3 regions of the Streptomyces sp. NPDC057010 genome follow, and region 1 is predicted to be linked to each of the others. Evidence: riboswitches for the same ligand, from Rfam matches in the RefSeq annotation. Region 1 holds a riboswitch; each other region holds the start of a gene.
The links. Region 1 has a riboswitch for cyclic di-AMP ahead of ACFTXQ_RS11150 (peptidoglycan DD-metalloendopeptidase family protein). Riboswitches for the same ligand answer to the same signal wherever they lie in the genome.

Region 1 (5,596 bases):
ACGAGGTGCAGACCGGCCTCGGACGTACCGGCGACTTCTACGCGTACCAGCACGAGCCGGGCGTGGAGCCGGACCTGGTGTGCGTGGCCAAGGCCCTCTCGGGCGGGTACGTGCCGGTCGGCGCGACCCTGGGCAAGGACTGGATCTTCAAGAAGGTCTACTCGTCCATGGACCGGGTGCTCGTGCACTCCGCGAGCTTCGGCTCCAACGCGCAGGCGATGGCGGCCGGGCTGGCGGTGCTGTCGGTGATGGAGGACGAGGAGGTCGTGGCCAACGCCCGGGCCATGGGTGACCTGCTGCGCGGGCGGCTCGCGGCCCTGGTGGACGAGTACGAGCTGCTGCACGAGGTGCGGGGGCGCGGACTGATGATCGGCATCGAGTTCGGCCGGCCGTCCTCGCTGGGGCTGCGCAGCCGGTGGACCGTGCTCCAGGCGGCCCGCAAGGGGCTCTTCGCCCAGATGGTCGTGGTGCCGCTGCTGCAGAAGCACCGGATCCTGACCCAGGTGTCCGGGGACCACCTGGAGGTCATCAAGCTCATTCCGCCGCTGATCGTGGACGAGCGGGACGTCGACCGGTTCGTCGGCGCCTTCCGCGAGGTCATGGACGAGGCGCACGGCGGGTCGGGGCTGATGTGGGACTTCGGCAGGACGCTGGTGAAGCAGGCCGTCGGCAACCGGTGACGGCCTGCCGGAGGGGTGCTCCGCGGGCACCCCTCCGGCCCGGACCTCAGTCGAGCAGCCGCCCGCGGAGGCGGTCCAGGGTCTCGGGGGCGAGCCCGAGGCCCTGCGACAGGTAGCCGTCCACGCCGCCCCAGACCTCCTCGATGGTGTCGAAGGCCGCGACCAGGTACTCGGCGCGGGCGTCGAAGAGCGGCGCGAGCAGCTCCATCACCTCGGGGGAGCGGGCCTCGGCCGACTCGCTGCTGCGGCGGACCCGGTAGCGGTTGTGCGGGGCGTTGGACTCCAGGTAGTCCGCGACGATCGCCTCGCGCGGGACGCCGAGCGCGAGCAGGGTGACGGCGATCGACAGGCCCGCCCGGTCCTTGCCGGCCGCGCAGTGCAGGAGGGCCGGGACGCTGTCCTCGGCGAGGGAGTGCACCACCCGGCTGTGCTCGGCGGTGCGGTGCCTGATGATCCCGCGGTACGAGTTCGACATCCGGGCCACGCCCTTGCCGTCGCCGAGGATCGAGCGGAGCTGGTCGAGGTCGCCGTCGCGGACCATCTTCCAGAACTCCCGGCCGTCGGCCGGATCCGACAGCGGGATGTTGACGTTGCGCACGCCGGGGAGCGCGACGTCCGGCCCCTCCAGGGCGTGGTCGGCCGCGTTGCGGAAGTCGAAGACCGTGTGCAGGCCGAGCGAACCGAGGAATTCTGCATCGATTTCGGTGGCATGTGCCAGATGTCCGCTTCGGAACAGTCGTCCCGACCTGACCCTTCGTCCGTCGGATGTCGGCAATCCGCCCACATCACGGAAATTGCGCACTCCGGTCAATTCCGGCTCGGACTGCGGGCGCGCCGGCGGGGCCGGGGGTATCTGCTGGGTCAAGGAACTCCTCCGCTTCGTCGTAGGTGTCCGAATTACACTACTTGGCGCCAACTTGCCATGAGCGGAGGCGAGATCGGGCGCCTCCCCGTGAGCCAGATCATACGGTGACCGTGAGTGCCTGATCGCTAAAACGGAAAGGCCCGGCCGGGGCGGCTGTTGGCGGTGGGGAATGGACGGAGGGTGACCGGAATTCCATTGATCCCTCATCCCTGGGAATCCGTCAGGAAATTCATGGCTTGTTAGGTGCGGCCGAACTCGATTACCTTCGCGATCGATCCGGGTGGACCGCCGAATCCTGCCGCCGCCCGGGAACCGCACCCGACTATTCACGCGCGCGGCAGGAGCGGGGGAACCAGGTAGGCCGCCGGTCCGGATCTTTGATTCCGGGACGGCTCGGGGTGAAGCCGTACATGTTCCGCACATGGCCGGCCGGACATCTCCAGTCCGAACCCGACAGCTCACCTCGCAGGCGCCGGAGAGGAATTCGCCATGCCTGCAAAGGGTAAGCACCGCCGCCCCAAGTCGCTTTCGATATCCCGCGGTTTCGCCGCGGCCGGCACGGGTGGCGCGGCCCTCGCGCTGCCGCTCATGGGCGCCGCCGGCGCCCACGCGGCCGGCGCCCCGGCCGCCGCCCCGGTCTCGGCTCCCGCGGTGGCCCCCGCCGTCGCTCCGGCCGCCGCCCCGCAGGTCCCGGCCGCGCTCCAGGCCGCGCCGACCGTGTACACGGTCGTCCCGGGCGACTACCTCTCCAAGATCGCCGCGGAGCGCCACCTGTCGGGCGGCTGGGAGCGGCTGTACGCCGACAACCGCGAGGCCGTCGGCAGCAACCCCTCCCTCATCCACCCCGGCCTGAAGCTGACGCTCGGCGCGAAGGGCGACTCCGCCCCGGCCGAGGCCCCCGCCCCGGCCGAGGCCCCGGCGGACGCCCCGGCCGACGACCCGGCCGAGGCCTCCACCGACGAGGCCTCCGGCGAGGAGCAGGACGCGCCCGTCCCCGCCCCGCAGCCCAAGCAGGCCCAGAAGCCGAAGAGCACCGGCACCTCCACCGGCGCGAAGGCCCCGAGCGCCGCGGGCTTCGTGGCCCCGGTGGGCGGCGGGATCTCCACCCAGTACAAGACCCCCGGTGCCATGTGGTCCAGCGGTTACCACACCGGCGTCGACTTCATCGCGAGCTCCGGCACCACCGTCAAGGCCGTCGGCGCGGGCACCGTCGTCTCCGCCGGATGGGGCGGCGCCTACGGCAACGAGGTCGTCATCCGCCACGCGGACGGCAAGTACTCGCAGTACGGCCACCTGTCCCAGCTCTCCGTCTCGGTGGGCCAGAGCGTCACCGGCGGCCAGACCATCGGCCTCTCCGGCTCCACGGGCAACTCCACCGGCCCGCACCTGCACTTCGAGATCCGCACGGGCCCGTCCTACGGCTCGGACATCGACCCGATCGCCTACCTCCGCTCCAAGGGCGTCACCATCTGACGGCACCCGCCGTCGGAGCAGGGACACACGTCAGGCCGGGACCCGAGGGGGGTCCCGGCCTCACGTGTACTTATTCCTTATCCCCCGGGTGGTATAGATCACGGTCCGTCAACCCCTCATTACGTTGGCGTAGGTTGGTTACGGGAGTGAAGGATGGCGTCGTGGCAGCGACGACGACGACACTCAAGACCATCGGCTCGTACGCGGCGATCGGGGACAGCTTCACCGAGGGCGTGGGGGACCCGGGGCCGGGGGACTCCTATCTCGGCTGGGCGGACCGGCTCGCCGTGCTCCTGGCCGATCAGCGCGAAGAGCACGACTTCCGCTATGCGAACCTGGCCGTGCGCGGCCGGCTCCTCGACCAGATCGTGGCCGAACAGGTCCCGCGGGCCAAGGAGCTCGCCCCTGACCTCGTGAGCTTCTGCGCGGGCGGCAACGACATCATCCGGCCCGGCAGCGACCCCGACGACGTCGCGGAGCGGTTCGAAGCCGCCGTCGCCGACCTCACCGGGGCCGTCGGCCAGGTCATGATCACCACCGGCTTCGATACCCGGGGCGTGCCCGTCCTCAAGCACCTGCGGGGCAAGGTGGCGACGTACAGCGCGCACGTCCGCGCCATCGCCGACCGCTACGACTGCCCGGTGCTCGACCTCTGGTCGCTGAAGTCCGTACAGGACCGGCGGGCCTGGGACGCGGACCGGCTGCACCTGTCGCCCGAGGGGCACACGCGGGTCGCGCTGCGCGCCGCGCAGGTGCTCGGGCTGGAGGTGCCCACGGACCCCGACCAGCCGTGGCCGCCGCTGCCGGCCCGCGGCTCGGTGGACGTGACCCGGGACAACATCCAGTGGGCGCGCGAGCACCTGGTGCCGTGGATCGGCCGGCGCCTGCGCGGGGAGTCCTCCGGGGACCACGTCGAGGCGAAGCGGCCGGACCTGCTCCCGCTCTAGGCGGGACGGGAGGGGAGCGGGGGCCGCAAGCGGAATCCTTCGGGGCAGGTGTGCGTTGGGATGGTCGTAGACCGACGACCGTCCCGACCCTTCCTCCCAGGAGGCGCCTTGACCGGCTCCAGTCCCCTGCGTCCTCGGCTGCGCGCCCTGCGGCCCGAAGCCTTCGGCGCGGACCCGTCCGGCGCCCGCCTGGAGCGGATCCACCGCTCGCCGAACTTCGCCGACGGCGTCTTCCAGAACCCGGTCGGCGCCCGGACCCGTCCCTCCGGGTCCATGAAGGAGTTCGCCAAGATCTACTTCCACAAGGAGCAGCGCCTCCGGCGCAGCCCCGGCGCCCCCATCCCCGTGTACCCGACCACCCTCGCGGAGCTGGCGAAGCCGCCCGCGAGCGGACTGCGGCTGACCTGGATGGGCCACTCCAGCGTGCTCGCCGAGATCGACGGGCGCCGGGTGCTCTTCGACCCGGTGTGGGGCGAGCGCTGCTCCCCCTTCCCCTTCGCCGGCCCCAAGCGCCTGCACCCCGTACCGGTACCCCTCGCCTCCCTCGGGAAGGTCGACGTCGTGGTCATCTCCCACGACCATTACGACCACCTCGACCTCCCCACGATCAAGGACCTGGCCGGTACGGACACGGTCTTCGCCGTCCCGCTCGGGGTCGGCGCGCACCTGGAGCGCTGGGGAGTCTCCTTCGACCGGCTGCGCGAGCTGGACTGGAACGAGAGCACCAAGGTCGCCGGCCTCTCGCTCACCGCGACCCCCGCCCGGCACTTCTGCGGGCGCGGGCTGCGCAACCAGCAGCACACCCTGTGGGCCTCCTGGGCGGTCGCGGGCGACGAGCACCGGATCTACCACAGCGGGGACACCGGCTACTTCCCCGGCTTCAAGGAGATCGGCGCCGAGCACGGGCGCTTCGACGCGACGATGATCCAGATCGGCGCGTACTCGGAGTACTGGCCCGACATCCACATGACGCCCGAGGAGGGCATGCGCGCCCACCTCGACCTCCAGGGCGGCACGCCGCACGGCACGATGCTGCCGATCCACTGGGGCACCTTCAACCTGGCCCCGCACCCGTGGGACGAGCCGGGCGAGGGCACCCTGGCCGCGGCCGAGGGGGCGGGCGCGGCCGTCGCCCTGCCGATCCCGGGCCAGCCGTTCGAACCGGGCACGGCGGACGCCCCCGCGACCCCGTGGTGGCGCCCGTTCGCGGCGGGCTCCCCGACCCCGCCCCCCACACCCCCGCGCCACGTCCCCACGGACCACCCCCACCCGCTGATCCACGAGGAGCCGGAGGCGGTCGGCTCGTAGCAACGCCGCCGTCGGTTTCGGCGGGGCCGGGTGTGTGGCGGGGCGCCCCCGCAGGGCGCCGAACGCTGTCCCGCTGCCACCCTCCGGCCCGTGGTCACGTTCGGCGCCCGAGGAGGTGCCCCGGCGCGCGCCCGGCCCCGCCGAAACCGCCCGCACGCCCCGGGCGCGGAGCGCAATCCGCCGAGCCCGCCGCAGGCGACCCGGCGGATTCGGGCGTCCGTACGAGCGCTCCACCGGGAGCGGGAAGCAGCCCCGCGAACTTCCCCAACTGGCAGTCCGGGGCGGGACGGTGCGGTCTAGCGTGGGTATCCGGTGATCAACAC
Region 2 (5,596 bases), on a different contig from region 1:
GCTGACCAGCCGGCCGGCGTCCGCGGTGGTGATGGGCCTGATCCGGGCGGTGCCGCCGTCGCGCAGGACGACGTCCGCTTCCCAGTGGGCCGGGTACGAGGGGTCCGACTCGGTGGTCATGCGGTGATCTTAAGGCCATGACTGGCTGAATAGCTCCTGCGCGGCGCATGAGGCAAGCTGGGGCAAATCAGTGCAAGCTGGGGAAGGTCGAACGGCGGAGGATCCAGGCCGAAGGTCGGTCGGAGCATTCCGGGCGTCGTGAGAGACTGGTCTAGACAACCGTAAGAACCTGAAGGGCATCACCATGGCAGAGCGCCGCGTCAACGTCGGCTGGGCCGAGGGCCTGCACGCTCGTCCCGCCTCGATCTTCGTCCGTGCGACGACCGCTTCCGGCGTCCCGGTGACCATCGCGAAGGCCGGCGGCGACCCCGTCAACGCCGCCTCCATGCTGGCGGTTCTGGGCCTGGGCGCCCAGGGTGGCGAGGAGATCGTCCTCGCGTCCGAGGCCGACGGCGCGGAGGCCGCGCTGGACCGTCTCGCGAAGCTGGTCGAGGAGGGTCTCGAGGAGCTCCCCGAGACCGTCTGACCCTTCGCGGCGAAGCCGTGGCCCCGGAGTTCCGGGGCCACGGCTTCGCTGTTTCCGCGACGCAATATCCGGCCCGATGAAAAAAGGGCAGCACGGGAATTCCGGTCCGCGAAATCCGGCCCCGCAGGAATACGGCACGGGCGGGGGCTAATTCACGCCGAGTACCGATCCTTTGTATACGGCCCGTGTTAATGCCGGACGCTCGACATGTTTACGGCAGGTTGCGAAGTGCTCACCGCGGGCCGGATCCGGCTCCGGGGCCGGTGCGCTTCGGCCGCCCGGCCGGCGTGGACCGCGGTCAGCGTCCGGGCCCGCTCGGCGTCGCCGCGCGCCACCGCATCCACGATCGCGCCGTGCTCCGCCCAGGACTCCACGGGCCGCACCGGCGCCTCCACCACGTACATCCACGCCACCTTGTGCCGCATCTGCGTGAGCAGCGCGATCAGCCCCGGGCTGCCGGAGGCCTGCGCGAGGGTCTCGTGGAACCAGCCCCCCAGGGAGCGCAGGTCCTCGCCCTGGCCCCTCCTGGCCCGCTCCTGGCCCAGCCTGACCAGTCCGCGCAACACCTTCAGGTGGGCCTCGGTGCGCCGCCGGGCCGCCCTGGCCGCGGCGAGGGGCTCCAGCAGCATCCGCAGCTCCAGCAGGTCGGCGGCCTCCTGCTCGGTCGGCTCGGCCACGCAGGCGCCCGCATGGCGCCGCGTGGTCACGAACCCCTCGGACTCCAGGGTGCGCAGCGCCTCGCGGACGGGGACGCGCGAGACCCCGTACCGCCGGGCCAGGACCTCCTCGGTGAGTCTGCCGCCCGGCTCGAAGACCCCGGAGACGATGTCGTCGCGAATTGCCGTGCATACCGCGTGCGCAGGAATACGCAAGACCGAACCTCCGCCTATTTCCGACTCGCACAGTCATTGGACACGCATGCGCGTGCTGCGACTCTATTGCAACACACGATAATTTCCGAGAGCGGTCGAAAATACGAAACATTTGCACGCGGACAACGCGAAGGCCCCGGCTTGGTGAGCCGGGGCCTTCGGACCGTCCGTGGAGCGGTGGCGCCTTCGGGTCAGAGGCTGACGCCGTGCGAGCGCAGGTACGCGAGCGGGTCGATGTCCGAGCCGTACTGGGAGCCGGTGCGGGCCTCGAAGTGCAGGTGCGGGCCGCTGGAGTTGCCGGTGGAACCCGACAGGCCGATCTGCTGGCCCGGGGTCACCTGCTGGCCGACGGAGACGCTCAGCGAGGACATGTGCCCGTACTGCGTGTAGGTGCCGTCGTTGTGCTTGATGACGACGTTGTTGCCGTACGCGCCACCCCAGCCGGCCTCGACGACGGTACCGGCGCCCACCGCGTGGACGGAGGTGCCGGAGGCGGCGTGGAAGTCGATGCCGGTGTGGCTGCCGGAGGACCACATGCCGCCGCCCGCGTGGTACTGCGTGCTGACGTACGAGCCGTCGACCGGGGCGACGAAGGTGTTGAGGCGCTTGCGCTCCTCCTCGCGGGCGGCGCGCTCGGCGGCCTCGCGCTCGGCCTTCGCCTTGGCCTCGGCGAGGCGCTTGGCCTCGGCGGCCCGCTGCTTGGCGTCGGCCTCGGCCTGCGCCTGGGCGGCGGCGTGCTCGGCGGCGCGCTGCTGGGAGGCGGCCTGGTCCTGGAGGTCGCCCGCGAGGTCCTCGGCGACGACGACGGCACCGAGCCCGTTGTCCTGGGCGGAGTTGTTGTCGCCGCTGTCCGCGGCGAAGGCCGGACCGGCCAGGGAGCCGACGACGCCCGTGGTGGCGAGGGCGGCTATGCCGGCGTAACCGGCGGTCTTGCGGCTCAGACGGCTGGAACCACGGTGCTTACCGGAGCCGGCGGGACGACTGCCAAACGCCATGAAGGGGCTGATCCTTTCCTTCCTTCTCGCCTACCGGGTTAGCTGACGGGTTCGGAGCAGGAAGGTCTCCTACGGGCCTCCTCTTGCGAGGCGGTCCGATTCACCCCAGGGACTGATGTGGGTCCCCGGCTCCCCAGGCTCGCGCCTGACGGGGACTCGGCGATCGCTGCCCGGTGCCGCGGGTGCGGCGGGTACAACTGACGGACAGCAGGGCCGACGCTAGGCGGATCATCAGTCAATCGCCAAACAGACGCGCCCTTTTGTTGCGTACGCCACACCGCATACGAGCAACCACACCATGAAACGGACAAAAGGGGTTCCGGCGGCCGAGCCGCCGGAACCCCTCACACCGATCGCCAATTGGCCATCGGCCGAACGTCAGTTGGTGACGACGCTCACGTCACCGATCCCCAGCGCCCGCACCGGTGCCTCGATCTGAGAGGCGTCGCCCACGAGGACCGTGACCAGCCGGTCCGCCGGGAAGGCGGCCACGACGGCCGAAGTGGCCTCCACCGTCCCGGTGGCGGCGAGCTGCGCGTACAACTGCGCCTGGTAGTCGTCGGGCAGCTCCTGCTCGACCTGGTCGGCCAGGGTGCCGGCCACCGAGGCCGCCGTCTCGAACTTCAACGGGGCCACGCCCACCAGGTTCTGTACCGCCACGTCCCGTTCGGCGTCGGTCAGGCCGCCCTCCGCGAGGGTGCGCAGCACCTTCCAGAGGTCGTCGAGCGCCGGGCCGGTGTTCGGGGTGTCCACCGAGCCGCTGATGGCGAGCATCGAGGCGCCCTTGCCGTCGGCGGTCGAGCGCAGGACCTGCCCGAAGGCGCGCACGCCGTAGGTGTAGCCCTTCTCCTCGCGCAGCACCTTGTCCAGGCGGGAGGTGAGGGTGCCGCCCAGGCAGTAGGTGCCGAGCACCTGGGCAGCCCAGACCCGGTCGTGCCGGTCGGCCCCGATCCGGCCGATCAGCAGCTGGGTCTGGACCGCGCCGGGGCGGTCCACGATGACCACGCGGCCGGTGTCGTCGGCGGTCACCGGCGGCACCGGCAGGGCCTCGGCGGAGTTGCCCGTCCAGGTGCCCAGGGTGTCCGCCAGTACGGCGTCCAGGTCGATGCCGGTCAGGTCGCCGACGACCACCGCGGTGGCGGTCGCGGGGCGTACGTGGGCCTCGTAGAAGGCGCGCACGGCGGCGGAGTCGATCCGGGAGACCGTCTCCTCGGTGCCCTGGCGCGGGCGGGACATCCGCAGGGAGGCCGGGAAGAGCTCCTTGGAGAGCTGCTTGGCCGCGCGGCGCTGCGGGCTCGCCAGCTCGTGCGGGATCTCGTCGAGCCGGTTGCGCACCAGCCGGTCCACCTCGGCGTCGGCGAAGGCGGGGGCGCGCAGCGCCTCGGCGAGCAGGCCCAGCGCCTTGTGCAGACGGGAGGCGGGGACCTCCAGGGAGACCCGGATGCCCGGGTGGTCGGCGTGCGCGTCGAGGGTGGCTCCGCAGCGCTCCAGCTCGGCCGCGAACTCCTCGGCGGAGTGCTTGTCGGTGCCCTCGGACAGGGCGCGCGCCATGATCGTGGCGACGCCGTCCAGGCCCGCGGGCTCCGCGTCGAGCGGGGCGGCGAGGTTGACCTCGACGGCGATGACCTGCTGGCCGGGGCGGTGGCAGCGCAGCAGGGTCAGGCCGTTGGGCAGGACCCCGCGGTCGGGGGCCGGGAAGGCCCACGGCTGCGGCTCGCCGGCCTGCGGCCGCGGGTGGAAGGTCATCGTGACGGCTGCGGTGTCGCTCACTGCTCCGCCCCTTCGGTCTCGTCTTCGTTCTCGGAGGTGTTGTCGTCGGCCGCGATCGGCTCGTACACGAGCACCGCCCGGTTGTCCGGGCGCAGCCGGGCCGCGGCCACGGCCTGCACCTCCTCGGCGGTGATGTCGAGGACGCGCTGGACTGCCGTCAGGGCCAGCTGCGGGTCGCCGAACAGGACCGCGAAGCGGCACAGTTCGTCGGCGCGGCCCGCGACCGTGCTCAGCCGGTCCAGCCACTCCCGCTCCAGCTGTGCCTGCGCGCGCTCCATCTCCTCGGCGGTGGGGCCCTCGGCGGCGAACCGCGCGAGCTCCTCGTCCACGGCCGCCTCGATGTCGGGGATCTCCACCCCGCCCGAGGTCTTCACGTCCAGCCAGCCCAGCGAGGGGGCCCCGGCCAGGCGCAGCATGCCGAAGCCGGCCGCGACGGCCGTCTGGTCGCGGCGCACCAGGCGGTTGTGGAGCCGCGAGGAATCTCCGCCGCCCAGGACGGTCAGCGCCACGTCCGCCGCGTCGCACTCGCGGGTCCCGTCGTGCGGGAGCCGGTAGGCGGCCATCAGCGCACGCGCCGGGACCTCCTCGACGATCTCCTCGCGCAGCTCCGCCCCGATGATCTCGGGGAGCGTGCCGTCGCGGGGCGGCTGCTTGCCGTCGTGCGACGGGATGGTGCCGAAGTACTTCTCGACCCAGGCGAGGGTCTTCTCCGGGTCGATGTCGCCGACCACGGACAGCACCGCGTTGTTCGGCGCGTAGTACGTACGGAAGAAGGCGCGCGCGTCCTCCAGCGAGGCCGCGTCCAGATCGGCCATGGAGCCGATCGGGGTGTGGTGGTACGGGTGCCCCTCGGGGTACGCCAGCGCGGTCAGCTTCTCGAACGCCGTGCCGTAGGGGACGTTGTCGTACCGCTGGCGGCGCTCGTTCTTGACGACGTCGCGCTGGTTCTCCATGGACTCGTCGTCCAGGGCGGCCAGGAGCGAGCCCATGCGGTCAGCCTCCAGCCAGAGCGCGAGCTCCAGCTGGTGGGTCGGCATCGTCTCGAAGTAGTTGGTGCGCTCGAAGCTGGTCGTGCCGTTGAGGGAGCCGCCGGCGCCCTGGACCAGTTCGAAGTGCCCGTTTCCGGGCACGCTCGCCGAGCCCTGGAACATGAGGTGCTCGAAAAGGTGAGCCAGGCCGGTACGGCCCTTGACTTCGTGGCGCGAGCCGACGTCGTACCAGAGGCAGACCGCGGCGACCGGGGTCAGGTGGTCCTCGGAAAGCACCACGCGCAGGCCGTTGGCCAGCCGGTGCTCGGTCGCTGTCAGGCCGCCGGAGCCGGCCTGGGCGGTGGCCGTGTGACCCATGGGCATGTGGTCCCTTCGATCGCGATG
Region 3 (5,596 bases), on a different contig from region 1:
CCTCCCCTGTTGTACGCACTACGCACTACGTCCCCGCACACGGTACGGGACCGAGTGCGGGGACGCAGGGAGGCTAGGCGAAGGCTCAGCCCTTGAAGCGCGGGAAGGCGCTGCGGCCCGCGTACACGGCGGCGTCGTCGAGGATCTCCTCGATGCGCAGCAGCTGGTTGTACTTGGCGACGCGGTCCGAGCGGGCCGGGGCGCCGGTCTTGATCTGACCGCAGTTCACGGCGACGGCGAGGTCGGCGATGGTGACGTCCTCGGTCTCACCGGAACGGTGCGACATCATGCACTTGAAGCCGTTGCGCTGGGCCATCTCGACGGCGTCGAGGGTCTCGGTCAGCGAACCGATCTGGTTCACCTTCACGAGCAGGGCGTTCGCGGAGCCCTCCTCGATGCCGCGGGCCAGGCGCTCCGGGTTGGTGACGAAGAGGTCGTCGCCGACGATCTGGACCTTGGAGCCCAGCTTGTCGGTGACGGTCTTCCAGCCGGCCCAGTCGTCCTCGAACAGCGGGTCCTCGATGGAGACCAGCGGGTACGCCTCGACGAGCTCGGCGTAGTAGTCGGTCATCTCGGCGGCCGAGCGGGACTGGCCCTCGAACTCGTACTTGCCGTCCTTGTAGAACTCGGACGCGGCGACGTCGAGCGCGAGCGCGATGTCCTTGCCCGGGGTGTAGCCGGCCTGCTTGATGGCCTCGACGATGAGGTCGAGCGCGGCGCGGTTGGACTCCAGGTTCGGGGCGAAGCCGCCCTCGTCGCCCAGGCCGGTGGAGAGGCCCTTGGTGTGCAGGACCTTCTTGAGGGTGTGGTAGACCTCGGCACCCCAGCGCAGCGCCTCGGAGAAGGACTCCGCGCCGATCGGGGCGATCATGAACTCCTGGATGTCGACGTTGGAGTCGGCGTGCGACCCACCGTTGAGGATGTTCATCATCGGAACGGGCAGCAGGTGCGCGTTCGGGCCGCCGAGGTAGCGGAAGAGGGGGAGGTCGGAGGCCTCGGACGCGGCGTGCGCGACGGCGAGGGAGACGCCGAGGATGGCGTTGGCGCCGAGCGAGCCCTTGTTGTCGGTGGCGTCCAGGTCGAACATGGCCTGGTCGATCAGGCGCTGCTCGGTGGCGTCGTAGCCGACGAGCTCCGGCCCGATCTGCTCGATGACGGCGAGGACGGCCTTCTCGACACCCTTGCCCATGTAACGGTTGGGGTCACCGTCACGGAGCTCGATGGCCTCGAATGCACCGGTGGAGGCGCCGGACGGAACTGCAGCACGGCCGGTGCTGCCATCGTCGAGGCCCACCTCGACCTCGACCGTGGGGTTGCCTCGGGAGTCCAGGATTTCCCGGGCTACGACGACGTCGATGGACGGCACGAGCATCTCCTTCTGGGATGTGACGCTGGGTGTGCGGTGGCGTCAGGCCGTGGGATGGCCTCGCCGACTAGAGCCTAACCGGCTCCGGGCACTCGGCCAGCCGACCGCCCGCGTCCTGGGACGAAAAAGGGGCCGAATACCTTGCTTCCAGGACATACGACTCTTGATCGTCGGGTATCCACCGGGCAAAACGCCGCCGCCCGGCGCGTGGGGGGAGACGCGCCGGGCGGTGGGGAGCGCGGCTATTGCCGCAGTGTTCAGCTGAGCTTCAGCTTCTGACCGGGGAAGATCAGGTCGGCGTCGGAGACGATGTCCTTGTTCAGCTCGAAGAGCTTCTCCCAGCCGCCCTTGACGCCGTTGGCGTCGGCGATGGCGCCCAGGGTGTCGCCGGGCTTGACCTCGTAGGAGCCGTTGCCGGTCTTGGGGGCCTCGGCGCGCTCGGAGCGGGTGGTCGGGGCGGCCTCGGAGCGCTGGGTCTCCTTCTTCGGCGCGGCCTTCTGCTCGGTCTTCTTCGGAGCGGCCTTCTGCTCCGTCTTCTTCGGCTCGGTCTTCGGCTTGGAGGGGGCCTCGGGAGCGCCGCCGCCGTACGAGGAGTTGGACAGGCCGACGCCGCAGGACGGCCAGGCACCCTTGCCCTGGCCCTTGAGGACCTTCTCGGCGATGGCTATCTGCTGGGACTTGGAAGCCTGGTTGGCCTGCGGGGCGTACGCCTTGCCGCCGTACGCGGCCCACGTCGAGGCCGAGAACTGCAGGCCGCCGTAGTAGCCGTTGCCGGTGTTGATGGCCCAGTTGCCACCGGACTCGCACTGCGCGACGCGGTCCCACTCGCCCGCCGTGGCGGCCGAGGCGGAGCTCGCGGCCATCAGGGGCGCGGCGACGGCCACACCGGCGACACCGGCGAGCGTGACGATGCGGGTCGCCTTGGAGGCGCGGCGGTGCTTGCCCTTGCCGGAAAGCAGCATGAGGTTTCTCCTCACCGACGCCTACGAGGTGAGCTGTCGGGTTCGGGCGGATGAGTTGCCCGGTCGTGCGACCTAGCGCACGGCTTAACCCCTAGCCGGTGGCGTGACCGTCTCTCAACGGCCGCTCCCGGCGCCTACCTTGGTTCCCCCGCTCCTGCCTTCGGCGCTTGACGCGACGACTGTTCCCCCCGTCCGCCGGCAGGATTCGGCGATGCGGTCGAAGGAGCCCGCGGTGGCGGGCGATTCAGAAGGTAGACAGGCCTCCCCCCGATGTTCAACAAGCGACATCGGGGGGAAACGGCCCCTACTTGCGTTCCACTTACGCACGTTTGCGCAGGTGAGGACAGGGTTTGCAGAATCCCCGAGGGGTGACACGCCAGTTGACCGGAAGAGACACATGTCTCACTTACAGAAAACGGACAATCAAGTCTTTCCGGATGCCCGAAGTGCCCTTATTTTGCGGTTAGATCCAGGTTCTGGCCGGGCTTGATCAGGTTGGCGTCCTGGCCGATGACCTGCTCGTTGGCCTGGTACAGCGCGCTCCAGCCGCCCTTGACCCCCTTGGCATCCGCGATGGCGGCGAGGCTGTCGCCCTCCTGCACCGTGTACTTGGGCTCCGACGGGGCATCAGAGACGGCCGGCGCCTCGGCGGCGGGTGCTCCGCGGTGCTTGCCCGTGCCCTCGGCCGGGGTGGCCGACGGGGCGGCGGGGGAGGTGGGTTCGGCGGAGGCGCCGGGGGCCGTCGGGCCGGGCGTGACGCCGGGCGTCGCGGGCGCCGTCGGGTCGGCCGGGGTGAGCGGCGGGGCGGTGGGGTCCACCGGATCCGTGGTCACCGGGGCCGTCGGGTCGGCGGGGGTGACGGGCGGGACGGTGGGGACGGTCGGGGTGGTCGGGGCGGTCGGGTCCGCGGGGGTCACCGGAAGCGTCGGGTCCGTGGTGAGGTCGTCCGGCGACGGCATGACGGGCAGTCCGAGCGAGGGGCCGAGGGGGCCGTCGGGAACCACGAAGGAGGGGCTCTCGGACGGGCCCGGGGTCGGCTGCCCGTAGTCCGTGGACGGCTTGCCGTGTCCGGTGACGGGCACGCCGTCGTCGGGACGGGAGGGCGAGGGGGTGACGGAGTGGGAGCCGCCCGGCAGGCCGGGGTCCACCGCGGCCGCGGGGCTCTGCTGGTCCAGCCCGGCCGATGCCGCGCACAGCGACCACGCCTGCGTTCCCTGCGAAGCGAGTACGCGCTCGGCGACGGCTATCTGCTGCGACCGGCTCGCGAGGTCGGCGCGCTTGGCGAAGTCGAGCCCGCCGGCGGCCTGCCACTCCTCCTGCGTGAACTGGAGTCCGCCGTACGATCCGCTGCCGGAGTTGGCGGTCCACGTGCCGCCGCTCTCGCATTCGGCGACCTTGTCCCACGTCGAGGTGTCCGCCGCGCTCGCGCTTGTGGCGGCGAGCAGCGGCAGGGCCAGCGCGGAGCCGGTGACTCCGGCGGTGACGACGATCGCGGGGATCTGGCGGGGGCGTCTGTGGCGGCCGTTCCCGGGAAGCATGAGGCTGCACCTTTCGCATAACGGCGGGGTAACGGCAGAACCTAGCGGCCTTCGAACGCATGTCACAAGTTCGGCAGGGAACTGACTTCCGGTCAGGCGGCGCTCAGATGTTTCGGGGTGTGAAGCGCACAGGGAGAGTGCGCAGGCCACGCATGATCAGTCCGCCGCGCCAGCGCAGGTCTTCCGGCGGAACGGCGAGTTCCAGATCCGGCAGACGCGTGAGCAAAGTCGCAAGCGCCGTCTGTCCTTCAAGTCGTGCGAGCGGAGCGCCCAGGCAGTAGTGGATCCCGTGCCCGTATCCGAGGTGCTGGTTGTCGGTGCGCCCGAGGTCGAGGGTGTCCGGATCGGCGAACCGGGCCGGGTCGCGGTCGGCTGCCGCGAGGACGACCAGGACCGGGTCCCCGGCCGCGATCGGCTGCCCGCCGAGGGTCAGCGGCTCGGTGGCGAACCGCCAGGTGGCCAGCTCCACGGGGCCGTCGTAGCGCAGCAGCTCCTCGATCCCGGTCTCCAGCAGCGCGCTCTGACCGGCGGCGAGCGAGAGCTGGAGGCGCTCGCGCTGATCCGGGTTCATGAACAGGGCATGCAGCCCATTACCGATCAAATTGACCGTGGTTTCGAAGCCGGCGAAGAGCAGGATGAAGGCCATGGCGGTGGCCTCACCCTCCGTCAGGTGGTCTCCGTGGTCGCTCGCCCGGATCAGGTCGGAGATCAGGTCGTCGCCCAGATCATCCCTTTTGCGGTGGATGAGCTCGCCGAGGTAGGTGCGCATCTGCTTGACCGAGCGGGCCACTCCGCCGCGCGGACCGCCGCCGTGCCGGATCATCATCCCGGCCCAGTCGCGGAAGTCGTCCTGGTCCTCGCGCGGTACGCCGAGCATCTCGCAGATGGCGTAGATGGGGAGCGGGAAGGCGAACTCGTGGATGAGGTCCGCCTCCCCCTTCTCCTGGAACTGCCCGATGAGGTGGTCGGTGAGCGCCTGCACCCGCGGGGTGAACTCGGCGACCCTGCGCGGGGTGAACGCCTTCGACACCAGGCGCCGCAGCCGGGTGTGGTCCGGCGGGTCGATGTTCAGCAGGTGCGTCATCAGCTCCGCCTTGCGCTCGCCCGGAATGCCCGTCTTGCCCTTGGCGTGGGCGGGCTCCGCGTGGTGCGCCGGATTCTTGCTGAGCCGCTGGTCGGCGAGGGCCTGGCGGGCGTCGGCGTACCGGGTCACCAGCCAGGCCTCGACCCCGCTGGGGAGCTTGGTGCGGTGCACCGGGGAGTGCTCGCGCAGCCATGCGTAGGCCGGGTAGGGGTCGGTCGCGAACTCCCAGTCGAAGAGGGTCGGACCCTGGGGCGAAGGGGAGTCGGCGGGGGATGCGGGAGTCTGCTCGTGCACCGGATGACCGTATCCCGGCATACGACCCCCATCCCATATGGGTCGTTCGTCGCGGCTGTCCGTAGATCCGCCATCGCTTGACCTCACCTTGTCCGACATTCCTACTTTCGGTTTTGTGGATGTGAGGATCTTGAAAAGCAGCTTCGCGGTGGTGGAGAGACGGGCCGAACACGCGGTCAAGTACTTCTACTCCCACCTCTTCTGGCACAACCCCGGAGTCCGTGAACTCTTCCCGGCCTCCCCCGAGGACATGGAGCGTCAGCGCGACCGGCTCTTCGCCGCGCTCACACACGTGATCGCCCACCTGGAGAACGAGACCCTCGTCCCCTACCTACGCGACCTCGGGCGCGAC

Region 2: another riboswitch for cyclic di-AMP. It lies ahead of ACFTXQ_RS05600 (M23 family metallopeptidase); the one in region 1 lies ahead of ACFTXQ_RS11150 (peptidoglycan DD-metalloendopeptidase family protein).
Region 3: another riboswitch for cyclic di-AMP. It lies ahead of ACFTXQ_RS29245 (transglycosylase family protein); the one in region 1 lies ahead of ACFTXQ_RS11150 (peptidoglycan DD-metalloendopeptidase family protein).

The regions. Positions count from the first base shown of each region.
Region 1 covers NZ_JBHUSC010000008.1:21,599-27,194, forward strand. Annotated here, with positions in the region: gene ACFTXQ_RS11140 (aspartate aminotransferase family protein) at 1-680, shown strand, start outside; gene ACFTXQ_RS11145 (tyrosine-protein phosphatase) at 727-1,545, opposite strand; cyclic di-AMP (ydaO/yuaA leader) riboswitch at 1,855-2,030, shown strand; gene ACFTXQ_RS11150 (peptidoglycan DD-metalloendopeptidase family protein) at 2,035-3,018, shown strand; gene ACFTXQ_RS11155 (SGNH/GDSL hydrolase family protein) at 3,180-3,965, shown strand; gene ACFTXQ_RS11160 (MBL fold metallo-hydrolase) at 4,074-5,273, shown strand.
Region 2 covers NZ_JBHUSC010000003.1:309,097-314,692, forward strand. Annotated here, with positions in the region: gene ACFTXQ_RS05585 (GNAT family N-acetyltransferase) at 1-120, opposite strand, end outside; gene ACFTXQ_RS05590 (HPr family phosphocarrier protein) at 305-586, shown strand; gene ACFTXQ_RS05595 (GntR family transcriptional regulator) at 775-1,458, opposite strand; gene ACFTXQ_RS05600 (M23 family metallopeptidase) at 1,650-2,453, opposite strand; cyclic di-AMP (ydaO/yuaA leader) riboswitch at 2,466-2,625, opposite strand; gene ACFTXQ_RS05605 (M16 family metallopeptidase) at 2,832-4,199, opposite strand; gene ACFTXQ_RS05610 (M16 family metallopeptidase) at 4,220-5,569, opposite strand.
Region 3 covers NZ_JBHUSC010000048.1:27,393-32,988, forward strand. Annotated here, with positions in the region: gene eno (phosphopyruvate hydratase) at 86-1,372, opposite strand; gene ACFTXQ_RS29245 (transglycosylase family protein) at 1,624-2,328, opposite strand; cyclic di-AMP (ydaO/yuaA leader) riboswitch at 2,332-2,504, opposite strand; gene ACFTXQ_RS29250 (transglycosylase family protein) at 2,781-3,866, opposite strand; gene ACFTXQ_RS29255 (cytochrome P450) at 3,970-5,244, opposite strand; gene ACFTXQ_RS29260 (globin domain-containing protein) at 5,366-5,596, shown strand, end outside.